DNA from 3 places in the Sporosarcina sp. NPDC096371 genome. Region 1 is predicted to be linked to each of the others. Evidence: riboswitches for the same ligand, from Rfam matches in the RefSeq annotation. Region 1 holds a riboswitch; each other region holds the start of a gene.
The links. Region 1 has a riboswitch for S-adenosylmethionine ahead of ACIQ0H_RS15235 (methionine ABC transporter ATP-binding protein). Riboswitches for the same ligand answer to the same signal wherever they lie in the genome.

Region 1 (5,314 bases):
GATTTGCAGATGTATTTGTTGTCTATGCAAAAATTGATGGCGATAAATTTACGGCATTTATCGTTGAAAAAGAATTTCCTGGCGTTTCTGTTGGAGCGGAAGAGAAAAAGATGGGGATTAAATCATCTTCAACTCGTACGCTTATTTTACAAGATGCACAAGTACCCGTTGAAAACCTATTAGGTGAAATCGGCCGCGGTCATGTCATTGCTTTTAATATCTTAAACATTGGCCGCTACAAGTTGGGAGTAGGAGCAGTTGGTGCTTCGAAGCGTACACTTGAACTAGCGATTACGTATACCAATCAACGTCAACAGTTTAAAACACCAATTTCGTCATTCAACTTAACGAAACAAAAGTTAGCGACAATGGCATCTAAATTATACGCAACAGAAAGTTTGATTTACCGTACGGTTGGTTATTTTGAAGAACGTCAAAGCCAGTTGAGCCTTGATGAGCAAAAAGATGGTAAAGCGATTGCAGCGGCAATTGCGGAATATGCAATCGAATGTTCCATCAATAAAGTGGTTGGCTCAGAAGTACTGGATTATATCGTAGATGAAGCCGTTCAGCTTCACGGCGGTTATGGCTTCATGCAGGAATATGAAGTTGAGCGCATATACCGCGATTCTCGTATCAACCGTATTTTTGAAGGAACAAATGAAATCAACCGTCTCATCGTACCGGGCACATTCTTGAAAAAAGCGATGAAAGGCGAATTGCCTTTGCTCCAGCAAGCGCAAGCATTGCAAGAAGAACTACTGATGATGATGCCTGAAGAAATTAGCGATGAGGCATTGGCACAAGAGAAAGTACTTGTGAAAAATGCGAAGAAAATTGGTCTTCTTGTAGCGGGCCTAGCCGCACAACGATTCGGTACGAAACTAGAAGCGGAGCAAGAAGTACTTGTGAACATTGCAGACATCGCTAATAACATCTTCGCCATGGAATCAGCGCTTCTACGCACGGAAAAAGCGATTGCCCGTAACGGCGAGGAAAAAGAGCAACAGAAGATCCTTTATACACAAATCTTCTGTCAGGAAGCATTTGAAGAGATTGAAAGAGATGCTAAAGAAACTCTTTTCGCGGCTGTCGACGGCGACAATCAGCGTATGATGATTTCCGCGCTACGCAAATTGACGCGCTCTACCCCTTATAATATCATCGTGAAAAAACGGGAAGCTTCCGTGAAATTAATAGAAGCCGAAAAGTATATCGTCTAACCAAACGGATGATACGGCGCCAGTTACTACCTCAATTTGTCCACTTCAAATTGGGGTAGCAGCTGGCGCCGTTTCGAGTTTTTTCTGGTATAATGACAAAAACGGAGGTGGTGTCGACATGGGACTTACATATTACGGATATCCGAAATGTGGAACGTGCAGAAAAGCAAAGGCATGGCTTGAAACGAAAGGCTTGAATTTTCAAGAGGTAAACATTGCGGAAGCTCCTCCAACAGCCGAGGAACTTCGTAACATCATTGCGGTATCTGGCTTGGAATTGAAGAAGTTTTTCAACGTCAGTGGTACGAAGTATAGGGAACTAAATTTGAAAGACAAATTGCCTACTATGACGGATGAAGAGAAGATTAGCTTGCTATCATCTGACGGCATGTTAATAAAAAGGCCGCTAGTTTTCGGTGAAGGTAAAGTGACTGTTGGCTTCAAGGAAGAAGAATTCGACAACATATGGACAAACTGATGACAGACCTTGTCATTAGTCTTGAAATATGCCAAAATTGAATTGAATGAAATACTATTTTTGGAGGGGTACGGAATGAGCACACCAAAAGATCTGCGTTATTCTGAAGAACATGAATGGGTACAAGAAGTAGGCGGTAACTTCCGCATCGGAATTACACATTTCGCACAATCTGAACTTGGCGATATCGTTTTCGTTGAACTTCCATCTGTTGGTGACGAAATCAAAGCGGACGAGCCTTTCGGAAGCGTTGAATCAGTTAAGACAGTATCAGAACTTTACGCACCAATTAGCGGTAAAGTTGTTGAAGTGAACGAAGGACTTGAAGATAGCCCTGAGTTCGTTAACGAATCTCCATACGAAAATGCATGGATGATCGTTGTTGAACCATCTGATGCATCTGAAGTAGATGCATTGATGTCCGCTGAAGCATATGAAAAAATGACAGTCGGAGAATAATTTTCCCAAAAAAACGCTGGTATCGCTCCGGCGTTTTTTTGAACCATAAAATGGAGCGGGAGGAATCCTTGTGGCATATGACAAAGTGATTATTGTTGAAGGGGGCCAGGATCGTAAGCGTCTTGCACGAATCCTTGCCGAGCCTGTTGATATTATTTGTACGAATGGAACAGTCAGCCCTTATCGACTCGAAGAATTGCTTGCGCCCTATGAACAACATGAGTTATATGTCTTTGTCGATGCAGATGAATCGGGTGATAAGATTCGAACGTTATTCAAAAGGGAGTTTCCTGCCGCCATTCATTTATATACGGAAAAGGTTTACAGGGAAGTTGAAACAACCCCCTACAAAGTGCTTGCTACGATATTACTTGAGGCGAACTTTAATGTGCAGCCAAATTTTTTACTTTAAAGGACGGTCTATAAACAATGGAGATATGGTCACGTGAACAATGGGAACAAGTTGTGCAAGAGTCACCCTCTGCAGCATATTATTTATATACACCGATGTGCGGAACGTGTGCTGTTGCTTCTAAAATGATGGAAGTCATTTCGGTAATGAAGCCGGATATGCCGATTGGCAAGGCAGATTTGAATTATGTACAAGACTTGGCAATGGATTACGAAATCGAAAGTGTCCCTTGTCTGCTTATCCAGAAGGATGGGGTTGTGCAACATAAAATCTATGCGTTCCAGTCAGTTCCATACCTTCTTGAGAAAATCGATTGACAACTCGTGCAGTCTTATGATAGCATTTGAACTAGTATTTAATTGAATAGGTCGCTCTTATTAAGAGAGGTGGAGGGATAGTGCCCTATGAAGCCCGGCAACCGTCACGAAAGTGAAATGGTGCCAAATCACACAAAGCAATTGCTTTGACAGATGAGAGATTGGACGAACGTTTATTTATTGATAACGTCAAGCCTTTCTGCCAGTCTGCAGGAAGGCTTTTTATATTGAAAAAATAATGTATAAACAACTTAGTGAGGTGAAGAAGATGATTCGTTTAACGGATGTTCATAAACGGTTTGGTGCAGGACCAGTTAGTATATCTGCAGTCGAGAATGTTTCACTGGATATAGCCGAGGGTGAAATATTTGGAATCATCGGTTATAGTGGAGCGGGAAAAAGTACGTTGATTCGCCTGCTGAACGGGTTAGAAACGCCTACATCAGGGAATGTGACAATAGGTGGCCGAGAAATTTCTTCTATTAAAGGGAAGGAGTTGCGGGCCGCGCGACAAAAAGTAAGTATGATTTTTCAACATTTCAACCTCCTTTGGTCACGGACTGTGAGGGACAATATTGCCTTCCCACTCGAAATTGCGGGCGTGCGCAAGGCGGAACGTGAGCGGAAAGTCAATGAACTAATTGACTTAGTCGGTTTGTCGGGTCGGGAAAATGCCTATCCTTCAGAGTTATCAGGTGGGCAGAAGCAACGCGTCGGGATTGCCCGGGCACTTGCGAATGACCCTGAAGTGTTACTTTGTGACGAAGCGACATCTGCCCTTGATCCTGAAACAACAGATGCGATACTTGAACTTCTCACGGGTATCAATGAAAGGCTTGGCTTAACGATTGTCCTGATTACACATGAAATGCATGTCATTCGGAAGATTTGTCATCGCGTGGCGGTCATGGAGGCGGGGAAAGTCGTCGAAATCGGCAATGTCCTTGATGTCTTCCAATCGCCACAAGAACCGATTACCAAACGATTTGTATCGCAAGTAACTGAATCTACAGAAGTCAAACAGGCGGTCGCACATATTAAGCAAGAACTGTCTTCCGGTACGCTAATCAAACTTGTCTTTGTTGGCGAGCGGACGGAGCAACCAGTATTGGCCAGTCTGATTCGGAAATTTGATGTCGATGTGAATATTGTGCAAGGGAATATTTCACATACTCGTGGAGGCGCCTACGGTACGCTCATTCTCCAACTTGTCGGGGATGAACGTGAAATCGAAGAAGCGATTCAATACTTACATGCGCAAGATGTTCAGACGGAGGTGCTTGGAAATGATTGAGAACCTTTTTCCGAATGTTGATTGGGAAGTGATGTGGGAAGCAACCTTAGAAACACTTTATATGACGGCGCTTTCGACCATTTTCACATTTGTGATTGGGCTTGCTCTAGGTATAGTATTGTTTCTTTCAAGCCCGCGTCAATTATGGGCAAACAAGCTAACGTATACCCTTACAGGAGCTTTTGTTAATATATTCAGGTCCATCCCTTTCATTATATTAATTATTTTGTTAATCCCGGTTACCAAACTCTTGATTGGAACCATTCGTGGACCGGAAGCAGCATTGCCGGCACTTATTATCGGGGCGGCTCCATTTTACGCAAGAATGGTATTAATAGCATTCCAAGAAATTGATAAAGGTGTTATTGAGGCGGCAAAATCGATGGGGGCAAAAACGAAGACGATTATTTTCAAAGTTCTTCTTCCTGAGTCAAAGCCAGCCCTTCTTTCTGGAATAACAGTGACGGCTATTGCGCTTGTTGGGTACACAGCAATGGCAGGTTTTATTGGTGCGGGTGGTCTTGGAACGCTTGCTTATATGGAAGGGTTCCAACGAAGTCGGGGGGATGTCACGTTCGTCTCGACGATTATTATTTTAATAATTGTGTTCGTTCTCCAGATCATTGGAGATTTCGCAGTGAAGAAATCAGATAAGCGCTAAACATACGAAGTCGCAATTATAAACAACATAGAAAAGGGGAGATAGTAAAATGAAAAAACTATTAACAGGGATTTTATTGGCAGTACTTGTGCTTGCACTTGCTGCGTGTGGTACAAAAGACGACGGCGGGAAAAGTAACCAAAGTGGCAATGGAGAAAAAGAGGAATTAACGGAACTTAAGATTGGCGCTTCTAATACGCCGCATGCCATCATTCTTGAAGAGGCGAAGCCTTTGTTGAAAGAAAAAGGCGTGGATCTAGTTATCGAAAAATACCAAGACTATATTTTCCCGAACCAGGATCTTGAATCAGGTGAAATTGACGCAAACTATTTCCAACACATTCCTTATCTAGAAGGGCAAATGGCAGATCACGGCTATAAATTTGTCAATGCAGCTGGCATCCATATTGAGCCAATTGGTATCTACTCAAAAGAATATGCATCTCTTGAGGAACTACCAGAAGGAGCAA
Region 2 (5,314 bases), on a different contig from region 1:
AGGTATCATATCCTTTTTTAAATAGAGTTTGGGGGGATGGGAATGGAGTTTAAACAATATGCTGATGTGCATGAATTTGCGTTACAAGTAGAGCCGATTTTAGCTGAGGGGGAAGATGTCTACAGTCTCTTTTCTGGCGTACTGCAAGCGATTAAAGCAGGACGCTATGAAAATCCTTTCATGGCGACAATTGAAGAGGATGGGAGAGTGCTAGCCCTCTTTCAAATGACACCTCCACATCCGTTAAACCTAATTTTTGTTGATGAAAAACGAGTAGAAGAAAGCATGGATTTATTAATTAAGAAATTATTGCAACATGAAATTGAAATCAGTTCCGTCATTAGCCTCAAGGCGTGGGCATATTGCTTCGTAGAGAAATGGGAGGCGCAAACAGGAATGACCCATCAATTGTTGATGGACCAAGGATTGTATCGGCTCGATGAAGTGAATGAAACACTTCTACAAAGCCCGGGGAGCTGGCGTTTTGCGGATGAAGGAGATTGTTCAATTATCGAGAAGTGGTACACCATTTTTGAGGAAGATACGGGGCTTCCAATTACTCGGATTGAAGACGTGAAAAAGCGTGTGGCTGCATTTTTAAGTGAGCGTGAAGTGTTTTTGTGGGAGCATGGTGGGAAAGTTGTGTCGATGATGAAAAAATCACGTCCTAGCAAGCATGGTGTCACGGTATCTCTCGTATTTACCCCACATGAGGAGCGAAAAAAGGGCTATGCCCGGACGATGGTTGCGTCCTGTTCAACGGAACTATTAAAAAGCTATGATTTCTGCGTGCTGTATACGGATTTGATGAACCCGACGTCCAATAAAATCTATCAAGAAATAGGCTATAAGCGAATTGCCGATTCTGTGCAGCTTGGATTTATCATGCGTGAAATTCATTAAGCTACTGTACTCATCATCATCGGAAACTCACCTGGAAGGTCCTCAACCACACTTGATAACATATAATAGCCTGAAAGCTAAAATAATCATTCAACAAAATGGTTAGAGGGGCGATGATTTTGCGACGAGATTATCCAATCATTAATGATAAACTATTGTCTAATGATGACTCCTTAAATCGGGGCGCTAAAATTGCGCTTTTGGGGTCAGCCATATCAACATTGGGTGATGCATTGCAAACGATTGGTGGAGCGATTTCGATAGAAGAAGGGCGAATTTCTGATGCACAGCAGCAGCAAGATATAGATAAACTTCAAAGCCAAATCGATGAATTGAAAAAAGAGAAGTCGCAAAATAATACGATAAATCCAGACACTGAAAAGCTTGGAAAATTATTAGAAAAACTTGTAGATCGATTGGAAAGAGAAGATGATGCAAAAAAAGGGTAATTAGTAATTTTAATCATCAATCGATGTAAGTGTGTAAAGACTATCCATTTTGGTTTGGGTAGTCTTTTTTATGGCAAACAGTAGGATGCTCAAAAAATAGATTGATAAAATAAATAGTTTCGAAGTAAAAAACTTACCTAAAACCTAGGGAGACAAATGGGGTTTCGATAAGTGATTCTCGCAAAAGAAACTTATGCGTATAACTGAAAGCACTGACGGACTATTTGCAGTCCGCCAGTTTTTTTGATTACGAAAATAAATCGAGCTTTTCAATACGCGCAACGGCTTCTTTTAAACGATCTTCTGTTTCTAATAATCCGACGCGTACATAGCCTTCACCGTGCACGCCAAAAGCATGACCTGGCGCAACGGCTACATCGGCCTTATTTAAAAGAAGGTCTGTGAACGATTCACTTGTATAGCCTGTGGGAACAGGTAGCCACGCGAAAAATGACGCGGAGGGAGCCACCACATTCCAACCAATTCGATTGCACTCAGTGATTAAAACGTTGCGGCGACTTTCATATAGAGCAATCAGCTCATCCACACAGTCTTGACTGCCTGATAATGCGACGGCAGCGGCGCGTTGAATGGCTGGGAAAATATCGATGAATAAATGATCTTGCAAGGTACCGATGGCTTTAATAATTTCGGCATTACCGACCGCGAATCCTACGCGCCAACCGGCCATATTATACGTTTTTGACAAGGTGTACATTTCAATTCCGACCTCTTTAGCACCCTCTACCTGTAGGAAACTAAGTGGTTTTTTGCCGTCAAAGCCAATTCCGCCGTAAGCAAAGTCATGCATAATGGCAATGTCATTGGACTTAGCCAAAGCAATCGTTTCTTCAAAAAACGGAATGGTTGCAGTGGCACTTGTTGGGTTGTTTGGGTAGTTTAAATACATTAACTTTGCCTTTTTTTGTTCGTCAGTTAAGGCGCTGTAATCCGGAAAATAATTATTTTCTGCGAGTAAGGGCATAGTTTCGTAGTTAATATTTGCTAAGCTCACACCTGATAAATAATCTGGATAACCAGGATCCGGTAGTAAAAGTAATTCCCCTTCATTCATCAAAGCAAGGGGTAATTCGACTAATCCAGGCTTTGTACCAAATAGAACCGCTACTTCCGTTTTAGGGTCGATATCGACATTGAATTCGCGTTTGTAAAAGTCTGCAGCAGCTTGTTTGAATTCTGCAATCCCTCTGAAAGGGGAATAGCCATGCGTAGCTGGGTCTTCAACGGCTTCCTGTAAAGCCTTGACTATATGGGGTGGAGTAGGTTGGTCTGGATTGCCTCGCCCTAAGTTAATCACGTCTCGTCCTTCCGAAAGTGCTTGCTCTACATTTCGAACGAGTGATGAAAAGAAGTGTGGTGGTAAATTTTTCAACCGATTTGAGAGTGTCATAGGATTACCTCTTTCATTTGAGTAGTCAATTATTTATATGCTAGTATACAGGAGTTATTGACTTAATAGCAATATTGCACTAGTTGTCAATTGTATTATTGTGTTGACAATTTAGTTGGTTCAGACTACTATATAACTTAAGCTTCAAACAATTACATATGTAACTTATCATGAGCGACCGAGGGATAGGCCCGATGACGTCCAGCAACCCCTTGTATACAACGAGGAAGGTGCCAACTCCTACAGAGTGAATGTTATTCTGAAAGATAAGCTGAAACGATATTTTCGGTGCTTCTTTCATTTATGAAAGAGGTATTTTTTATTATATTGATCAGAATTTTTTCCGAATTACATAAAAATCCACAGCGTAGTTGATTGAATAGAAAGAGGAGAAGTCAATGATTCAAATCCAAAAGGTCTCGAAGATTTATCAAACTAAAGATAGGATTGTAAGAGGTGTCGATAACGTTTCGCTCGAGATTAACAAGGGTGACATTTTCGGCATTGTCGGTTATTCAGGTGCTGGGAAAAGTTCGCTGATTCGCTGCTTGAATCTATTGGAAAAGCCTACGGAAGGTACAATCTTAATAGATGGCGTTAATTTGACGAAGTTAAGAGGGAAAAGCTTGCGTCAAGCAAGATTGAAAATCGGTATGATTTTTCAGCACTTTTATTTAATTAGCCAAAAGACGGTATATGAAAATATTGCATTCGCATTACGTGCAGCAAAAACACCTGAGGCTCGAATTAGTGACCGTGTAGCAGAGTTGCTTGAAATGGTCGGTTTGTCGGATAAACGAAATGTCTATCCTGCACAATTGAGTGGAGGGCAAAAGCAACGAGTTGGAATTGCCCGAGCGCTTGCTAATAACCCATCCGTTTTACTCTGTGATGAAGCAACATCCGCCTTGGATCCAAATACGACTTTGTCGATTTTACGATTATTAAAGAAAATCAATTTGGAGCTACAGATTACAATTGTGTTAATCACGCATGAGATGCATGTGGTAAAAGAAATTTGTAATCGCATGGCGATTATGCAAAATGGAAAAGTGATTGAAGAAGGACAAGTGTATGATGTTTTTTCGGATCCTCAAGAAGAACTAACGAAAGAATTCATCAGCAGTGTAGTGTCCTTTGACGTTCCGGCAGCTATTTTAGCAAATTGCACAGGACGTATTGTGAAATTGATGTTCAAAGGAAATGTCGCAGGTGAGAGTGTTATCTCTGAAACTATCCAAAAATACAACGTAACGGGTAATTTCTTGCATGGATCGATTGAGTATATTCAAGAAATGCCACTGGGAATATTTGTGATGGAGTTGCTGGGAGAACCGGCGGCTGTTGAGCAAGCCATCGCATATCTATCATCTCGTCATGTACAAGTGGAGGTGATCGGCAATGGGAATTGATGTACAACAAATCATTGAATTACTGCCAGATATGACAAAGGCATTTGGTGAAACACTTTTCATGGTGGGGATCTCACTTGTTGTTGCGTTGATCATTGGGTTACCATTGGGCATTTTACTATTTGCGACGGATAAAGGATTGTTCCTAGAAAATATTATAGTGAAATCGATTCTAGGTTTCATCACCAATATGGTCCGGTCCATTCCTTATATCATTTTACTTGTGTTACTCATTCCTTTGACTACACTTCTAGTCGGTACGTCAATTGGTCCGACGGCAGCTAGTGTATCTTTGTCAGCAGCGGCCATTCCATTTTTTGCACGAATTGTGGAGACTTCACTTCGAGAAATCGATAAGGGTGTCATTGAAGCGGCGATTTCAATTGGTGCAAGTCCTTGGATGATCATCCGCAACGTATTATTACCGGAAGCAAAGTCAAGTATTATCCAAGGGCTGACGTTGACTGTCATCAGTTTGGTTGCCTATTCCGCAATGGCAGGGGTTGTCGGCGGAGGTGGAATGGGAGATTTGGCCATCCGTTATGGCTACTACCGTTATGACGAAACAATCATGGTTGTAACAGTACTTATTTTAATTGTGCTTGTACAAATTATTCAGTTTGCAGGAGATTGGATTTCAAAATCAGTTGATAAACGATAACAGAGGAGAGATGACATCATGAAAAAACTACTGATTACTTGTATGATGATTGCCCTAGTAGCTGTACTGGCTGCTTGTGGAGGAAAAGACAAAAATGTTTCGAATGACGAGAAATCCATAACAATTGGCGCAACAGCAGGCCCATATAGTGATATGTTGAAAAAGGCGATTATCCCGGGATTAGAGGAAAAAGGCTATAAAGTGGAGCTGAAAGAGTTTAGTGATTATATTCAGCCGAACCAAGCACTAGCAAATGGGGAGATACATGCTAACTTATTTCAAAATACAGTGTATCTAGATAATGTTGTTAAAGAAAATAACTTTGAATTATCCAAGTTGATAAACGTACCGACAGCTCCAATGGGTATTTTTTCGAATAAGTTCAAGTCCATTGAAGAGATTACAGACGGTTCAAAGATTACATTACCGAATGACCCTGTCAATGCGGCTCGCGCGCTAATTATATTACAAGATGAAG
Region 3 (5,314 bases), on a different contig from region 1:
GGTCCACCTTTGAGAGAAATATCCTCAGAAACCGTACCGAACTTTTTGAAGTTTTCACGGAACAGATCCGCTAATTCATTTGCTTTTTGGTCATAAGCAGCACCATCAGTCCAAGCATTGCGTGGGTTCAACACTTCTGTTGGAACGCCGTCGATAGCTGTTGGCATTTCAAGGCCGAATACATCGTTTGTTGTTGTTTCGACGTTGTTTAATGTCCCTGCAAGTGCTGCACGTACCATTGCGCGTGTGTGTTTCAGATCCATACGTTTACCAACGCCATATACGCCGCCAGTCCAGCCAGTGTTGACTAGGAATACTTGTGCATCATGCTCATCGATTTTCTTACCAAGCATTTCAGCATAGACTGTTGCATGGAGTGGTAAGAAAGGTGAACCGAAGCATGTTGAGAAAGTAGCTTCTGGTGATGTAATACCACGCTCAGTTCCTGCAAGTTTCGATGTGAAACCGCTTAGGAAGTGGTACATCGCTTGTTCTTTCGTCAACTTCGAGATCGGAGGCAATACACCGAACGCGTCTGCTGTTAAGAACACGATTGTTTTCGGATGACCCGCAACAGAAGGATCAACAATATTATCGATTGCTTGAATTGGGTAAGCTGCACGCGTATTTTCAGTCAGTGAACCATCATCGTAATTAGGAATACGTGTGTTAGGATCGACAACAACGTTTTCTAAAACTGAACCAAAACGGATGGCGCCAAAGATTTCAGGTTCTTTTTCCTGCGATAAATTAATACATTTAGCGTAGCAACCACCTTCAATATTGAACACACCCGTATCAGACCAACCGTGCTCATCGTCACCGATTAGTTTACGGTCTGCATCAGCAGAAAGCGTTGTTTTACCTGTACCAGAAAGACCGAAGAATAAGGCAACATCGCCGTCTTCTCCAACGTTAGCTGAACAGTGCATCGGCATAATACCGTTTTCAGGAAGCAAGTAGTTCATGATGGAGAAGATGGATTTTTTCATTTCTCCCGCATATTCAGTTCCGCCAATCAAGACAATACGTTTTTCCATCGACACGATGATGAAAGTCTCAGAATTGGTACCGTCAACAGCTGGATCTGCTTTGAAAGAAGGAGCTGATAGGATTGTAAATTGAGCTTCGTGATTCTTCAATTCCTCTTCCGATGGACGGATGAATAGGTTATGAACGAACAAGTTATGCCATGCAAACTCATTGACAACTTGAATCGCAAGACGTGAAGCCGGGTCTGCACCAGCAAATCCTTTGAAAACGAATAATTCGTCATTGCCTTTTAAATGATTAATGACCTTGCTATATAATGAATCGAAAATTTCGGAAGAGATTGGACGATTGACGCTACCCCAATCGATCTTGTCTTTAGAAGACGCTTCCTCGACGATATACTTATCTTTAGGAGAGCGCCCTGTATACTTGCCTGTTTGAGCCGTGACTGCACCATCCGCGGTAAGTTGTGCCTCCCCGCGTGCTGTTGCTTTTTCAACAAGTTGTGGAACAGAAAGCTGTACGTTCACGTTTTTTCCTAAAAGAAGATCCTTCAATTCGTCGCCAATTTTCGCTGATATCATAATTATGTACCATCCTTTGCGTATAGTCCCAATCAGTTTGGGTGACATCACATTCTTTGAATTAGTATAACACATTAAGAATAATAGTCTATACTAATTCAAACTGCAACTAATTATATGCGAAAAGCTAAAAAGAATTGACAAATATCGCTGTTTTTCGTAATATGGATACTTGAACGGATACTCTTATCCCGAGCTGGTGGAGGGGTCAGGCCCTATGAAACCCGGCAACCTGCATAGACATGGTGTCTGCGCGAAGGTGCCAAACCTGTAGCAAGACGTTTATCTGAATTCAGATAATGCCTCCGGCGGATGTCTTGTATGATAAGAGTGAAAGGTGCTTTTGAAATCATGCCCTTCACTCATGTAGTTAATACGTGAGTGAAGGGCTTTTTATATGATATCGCCCTTTATCCTCGTGTATAGAGCTCGCAGTGGCTTGTAGTTTCATTTCCTATAGGAATGGGACTCTACATGGGACATATGAGTACCGTATCAATCTCGTAGGATATAAGGAGGAACTAACATGACAAATCGTCGACTATTTACATCAGAATCAGTAACAGAGGGACATCCGGATAAAATGTGTGACCAGATCTCGGATGCCATTTTAGATGCGATTATTGCAGAAGATCCAAATGCACGTGTGGCATGTGAAACTACCATTACAACAGGACTTGTCCTTGTTGCGGGGGAAATTACAACGTCAACGTATGTGGATATTCCAAAAGTAGTTCGTGAAACGGTTAAAGAAATTGGTTACACACGTGCTAAATTTGGTTTCGATTGGGAGACATCTGCAGTCCTTACTGCGATTGACGAACAATCAGCTGACATTGCTGCGGGCGTTGACCAAGCACTTGAAGCGCGCGAAGGTTCTATGACAGACGATGAACTTGAAGCAATTGGTGCAGGTGACCAAGGTTTGATGTTCGGTTATGCTTGTAATGAAACACCAGAACTTATGCCACTTCCAATTAGCCTAGCGCACAAACTTTCACGCCGTCTTGCACAAGTACGTAAAGACGAGACGCTAGATTACTTACGCCCTGATGGGAAAACGCAAGTAACAGTAGAGTACGATGACGACAATAATCCAGTACGAATTGATACAATCGTCATTTCAACGCAACATCATCCAGAAGTGACGCTTGAGCAAATTCAGCGTGATATAAAAGAAGTTGTCATTGGCGCGGTTGTACCAGCCGAATTGATTGACGACAATACAAAATACTTCATTAACCCGACAGGCCGCTTTGTAATCGGTGGACCACAAGGGGATGCGGGTCTAACAGGCCGCAAGATCATCGTTGACACATACGGTGGCTACGCACGTCATGGTGGCGGCGCGTTCTCTGGGAAAGATGCAACAAAAGTCGACCGTTCGGCTTCTTATGCAGCTCGTTATGTTGCAAAAAACATCGTGGCTGCAGAACTTGCAGACCGTTGTGAAGTGCAACTTGCCTATGCAATTGGCGTAGCGCAACCTGTATCGATTTCAATCGATACATTCGGAACAGGCACAGTAGCGGAAAGCAAATTAGTTGAGCTTGTACGTGGATTATTCGATCTACGTCCAGCCGGCATCATTAAAATGCTTGACCTACGTCGTCCAATTTACAAACAAACTGCTGCGTATGGTCACTTCGGTCGTACAGACATCGATTTACCATGGGAGCAGACTGATAGAGCTGCTGCGTTGAAAGAACAAGCAGGACAGTAATAGAATTAAAGAAAGCACAGCAAGTGGGGCTATCCCGCTTGCTGTGCTTTTTTTTAGGTTGTTTTCGTAAGGATTGTTGATATTTAATAAAAATCGGTATAAGATTTAACACTTGTTATAATAGAATAAGTTTTGAAACATTAAGAGGATTTGACCCGTCTAACTTTAAAAGAAGGCTTAAGATCAACGCCATTTAAGCATAACCAATTTTAACTACTAAAGAAGTTGGTGAGTATATGAATCAAACCGTTAAAAAATATAAAAAGAATATTCCATATATCTATTTGATTATTTTGACGGCAGTCTTTGAAATCTATTTATTCACCAATGCTACACCGTACGAAGCAATTAATAAGATAAGGTTCTACTGTTACATTTTGATGATTTTTGCATTCATATCCTGGCGTTGGTTTCGGACATATAAACCATTTTGGGTGAATGCGGCATTCACAGGCTTTATCATCAGTTTGGTGGTTATTCAGAATTATATGCTACCCCCATTAACCTACGAGGAAGCACAAAGACTTGTCGGCGAACAGTATCAAATAGTTCCCGAAAAGACGCATATGCCTGTCTTGTGGAGTGAAAAAGGAACTGATCTTTATCTGATCATTGGCTATGTAGATGGAGAAAAAAGGTTCTTTTCTGTTAATCCTATTACAGAACAAATTGGGGAACTTGGAAATTTAGATTCCTCTCCTATCTCAAAATAAATTAATCTGGTGACACAGTCACTCATCCAATGAAGTGTTTGTTTGAGTGACTTTATAATAGGAAAAGCACAGTAAGTGGGGCTATCCCGCTTGCTGTGCTTTTTTGGTGGATTCAAACATCCGATTTACTTTTATTCTTTAATATCATGGTGTGCTTAACAATCGATAGTATCGCTATTAAACAGACGCCGAGGTAAGCAACCCATGTAAACGTACTTAGAGTTTCGGAATTGATAAATTTCATTACCGTTGAAACTAATAATATGACAGATAAAATCAACATAAATAGTGGTCTTTTCAAATAATCACTCCGTTATTTAGAATCAAAGTTAGGGTTGTACCATTGTCTTTCGGAAGTAATTTTAGCTGTATCTTCACTCACTATAATATAACAGATGTATCTTGAAAACATCATTATTTCATTTTACGGTGAAATAAATTTATTAATGAAATGTCCCATCGTTGACATAGTTTATACGACTTCAGATTCCGTGGATGATAGTGGATAGTAAACCATATTTTAAGGGGGAGTAAATGTTATACTTGTTATATAAATCTGACTGCTTTTCAATAAAATCAGTCTTCCGCCAGTAGGTCAGATTGTGGAACAAGAGGGGGCTGAATAGATGTTCAAGAGAGCTCTAATTAATTTTTTATTGTTTATCCTTACGCTAACGGTTTTACAGTGGTTATTCCGACCAGAAATTCGTTGGGGTGAGAATATTGTGCTTACAAGCATTGCATTGTTTATATTTTTTTCTGTGGAATCGTTGATTAAACTTTATAAGAAAGCTAAAAAATAAATTTCTGGCACTTTAACAAATGTTCGCGTGATACAGCTATGCCAAAATTATTCCGGATTGTGGGAAAATGAAGTATGAACTTTAGGAGGATGTTGTATGTTCGTTGTAAATGTAGAAGGAGCTATCCAATGTAATGGTAAATGGCTTTTAATTCGAAGAAGTGAGAAGGAGGAGCATGCTGGAGGTTCTCTTTCACTAGTTGGTGGGAAATGTGAAATCGAAGGAAATTCATCTGATATTCTTGAACGGACTTTAAAACGGGAAGTGTTAGAAGAAGTAGGCATTGAAGTAACAGCTCTCAGGTATGTAAATAGTTCTTCTTTTGTTACTGAATCCGGGATAAATGTAATTGATATCGTTTTCTTATGTCATCTTGAATCAGGAGAACCATACGCTAAAAGCACAGAAGAGGTTGATGAGGTTATTTGGATGACTACTTCAGAAATTCTTGCCCAAGCGGATATGCCTGCATATCTAAAGAATAACATTAAACTAGCA

Region 2: linked by a shared signal. The riboswitch ahead of ACIQ0H_RS10065 (methionine ABC transporter ATP-binding protein) and the one ahead of ACIQ0H_RS15235 (methionine ABC transporter ATP-binding protein) in region 1 are both predicted to bind S-adenosylmethionine.
Region 3: linked by a shared signal. The riboswitch ahead of metK (methionine adenosyltransferase) and the one ahead of ACIQ0H_RS15235 (methionine ABC transporter ATP-binding protein) in region 1 are both predicted to bind S-adenosylmethionine.

What each region holds. Positions count from the first base shown of each region.
Region 1 is NZ_JBIWFE010000005.1:290,488-295,801, forward strand. Features, by position in the region: gene ACIQ0H_RS15210 (acyl-CoA dehydrogenase family protein) at 1-1,223, shown strand, start outside; gene ACIQ0H_RS15215 (arsenate reductase family protein) at 1,342-1,701, shown strand; gene gcvH (glycine cleavage system protein GcvH) at 1,777-2,160, shown strand; gene ACIQ0H_RS15225 (toprim domain-containing protein) at 2,231-2,572, shown strand; gene ACIQ0H_RS15230 (thioredoxin family protein) at 2,590-2,889, shown strand; SAM riboswitch class I at 2,944-3,049, shown strand; gene ACIQ0H_RS15235 (methionine ABC transporter ATP-binding protein) at 3,158-4,183, shown strand; gene ACIQ0H_RS15240 (methionine ABC transporter permease) at 4,176-4,844, shown strand; gene ACIQ0H_RS15245 (MetQ/NlpA family ABC transporter substrate-binding protein) at 4,894-5,314, shown strand, end outside.
Region 2 is NZ_JBIWFE010000003.1:282,449-287,762, forward strand. Features, by position in the region: gene ACIQ0H_RS10050 (GNAT family N-acetyltransferase) at 43-903, shown strand; gene ACIQ0H_RS10055 (hypothetical protein) at 1,017-1,352, shown strand; gene ACIQ0H_RS10060 (pyridoxal phosphate-dependent aminotransferase) at 1,600-2,763, opposite strand; SAM riboswitch class I at 2,926-3,036, shown strand; gene ACIQ0H_RS10065 (methionine ABC transporter ATP-binding protein) at 3,162-4,175, shown strand; gene ACIQ0H_RS10070 (methionine ABC transporter permease) at 4,165-4,836, shown strand; gene ACIQ0H_RS10075 (MetQ/NlpA family ABC transporter substrate-binding protein) at 4,855-5,314, shown strand, end outside.
Region 3 is NZ_JBIWFE010000008.1:179,655-184,968, reverse strand. Features, by position in the region: gene pckA (phosphoenolpyruvate carboxykinase (ATP)) at 1-1,577, opposite strand, end outside; SAM riboswitch class I at 1,761-1,880, shown strand; gene metK (methionine adenosyltransferase) at 2,104-3,300, shown strand; gene ACIQ0H_RS18455 (hypothetical protein) at 3,537-4,013, shown strand; gene ACIQ0H_RS18450 (NUDIX hydrolase) at 4,913-5,314, shown strand, end outside.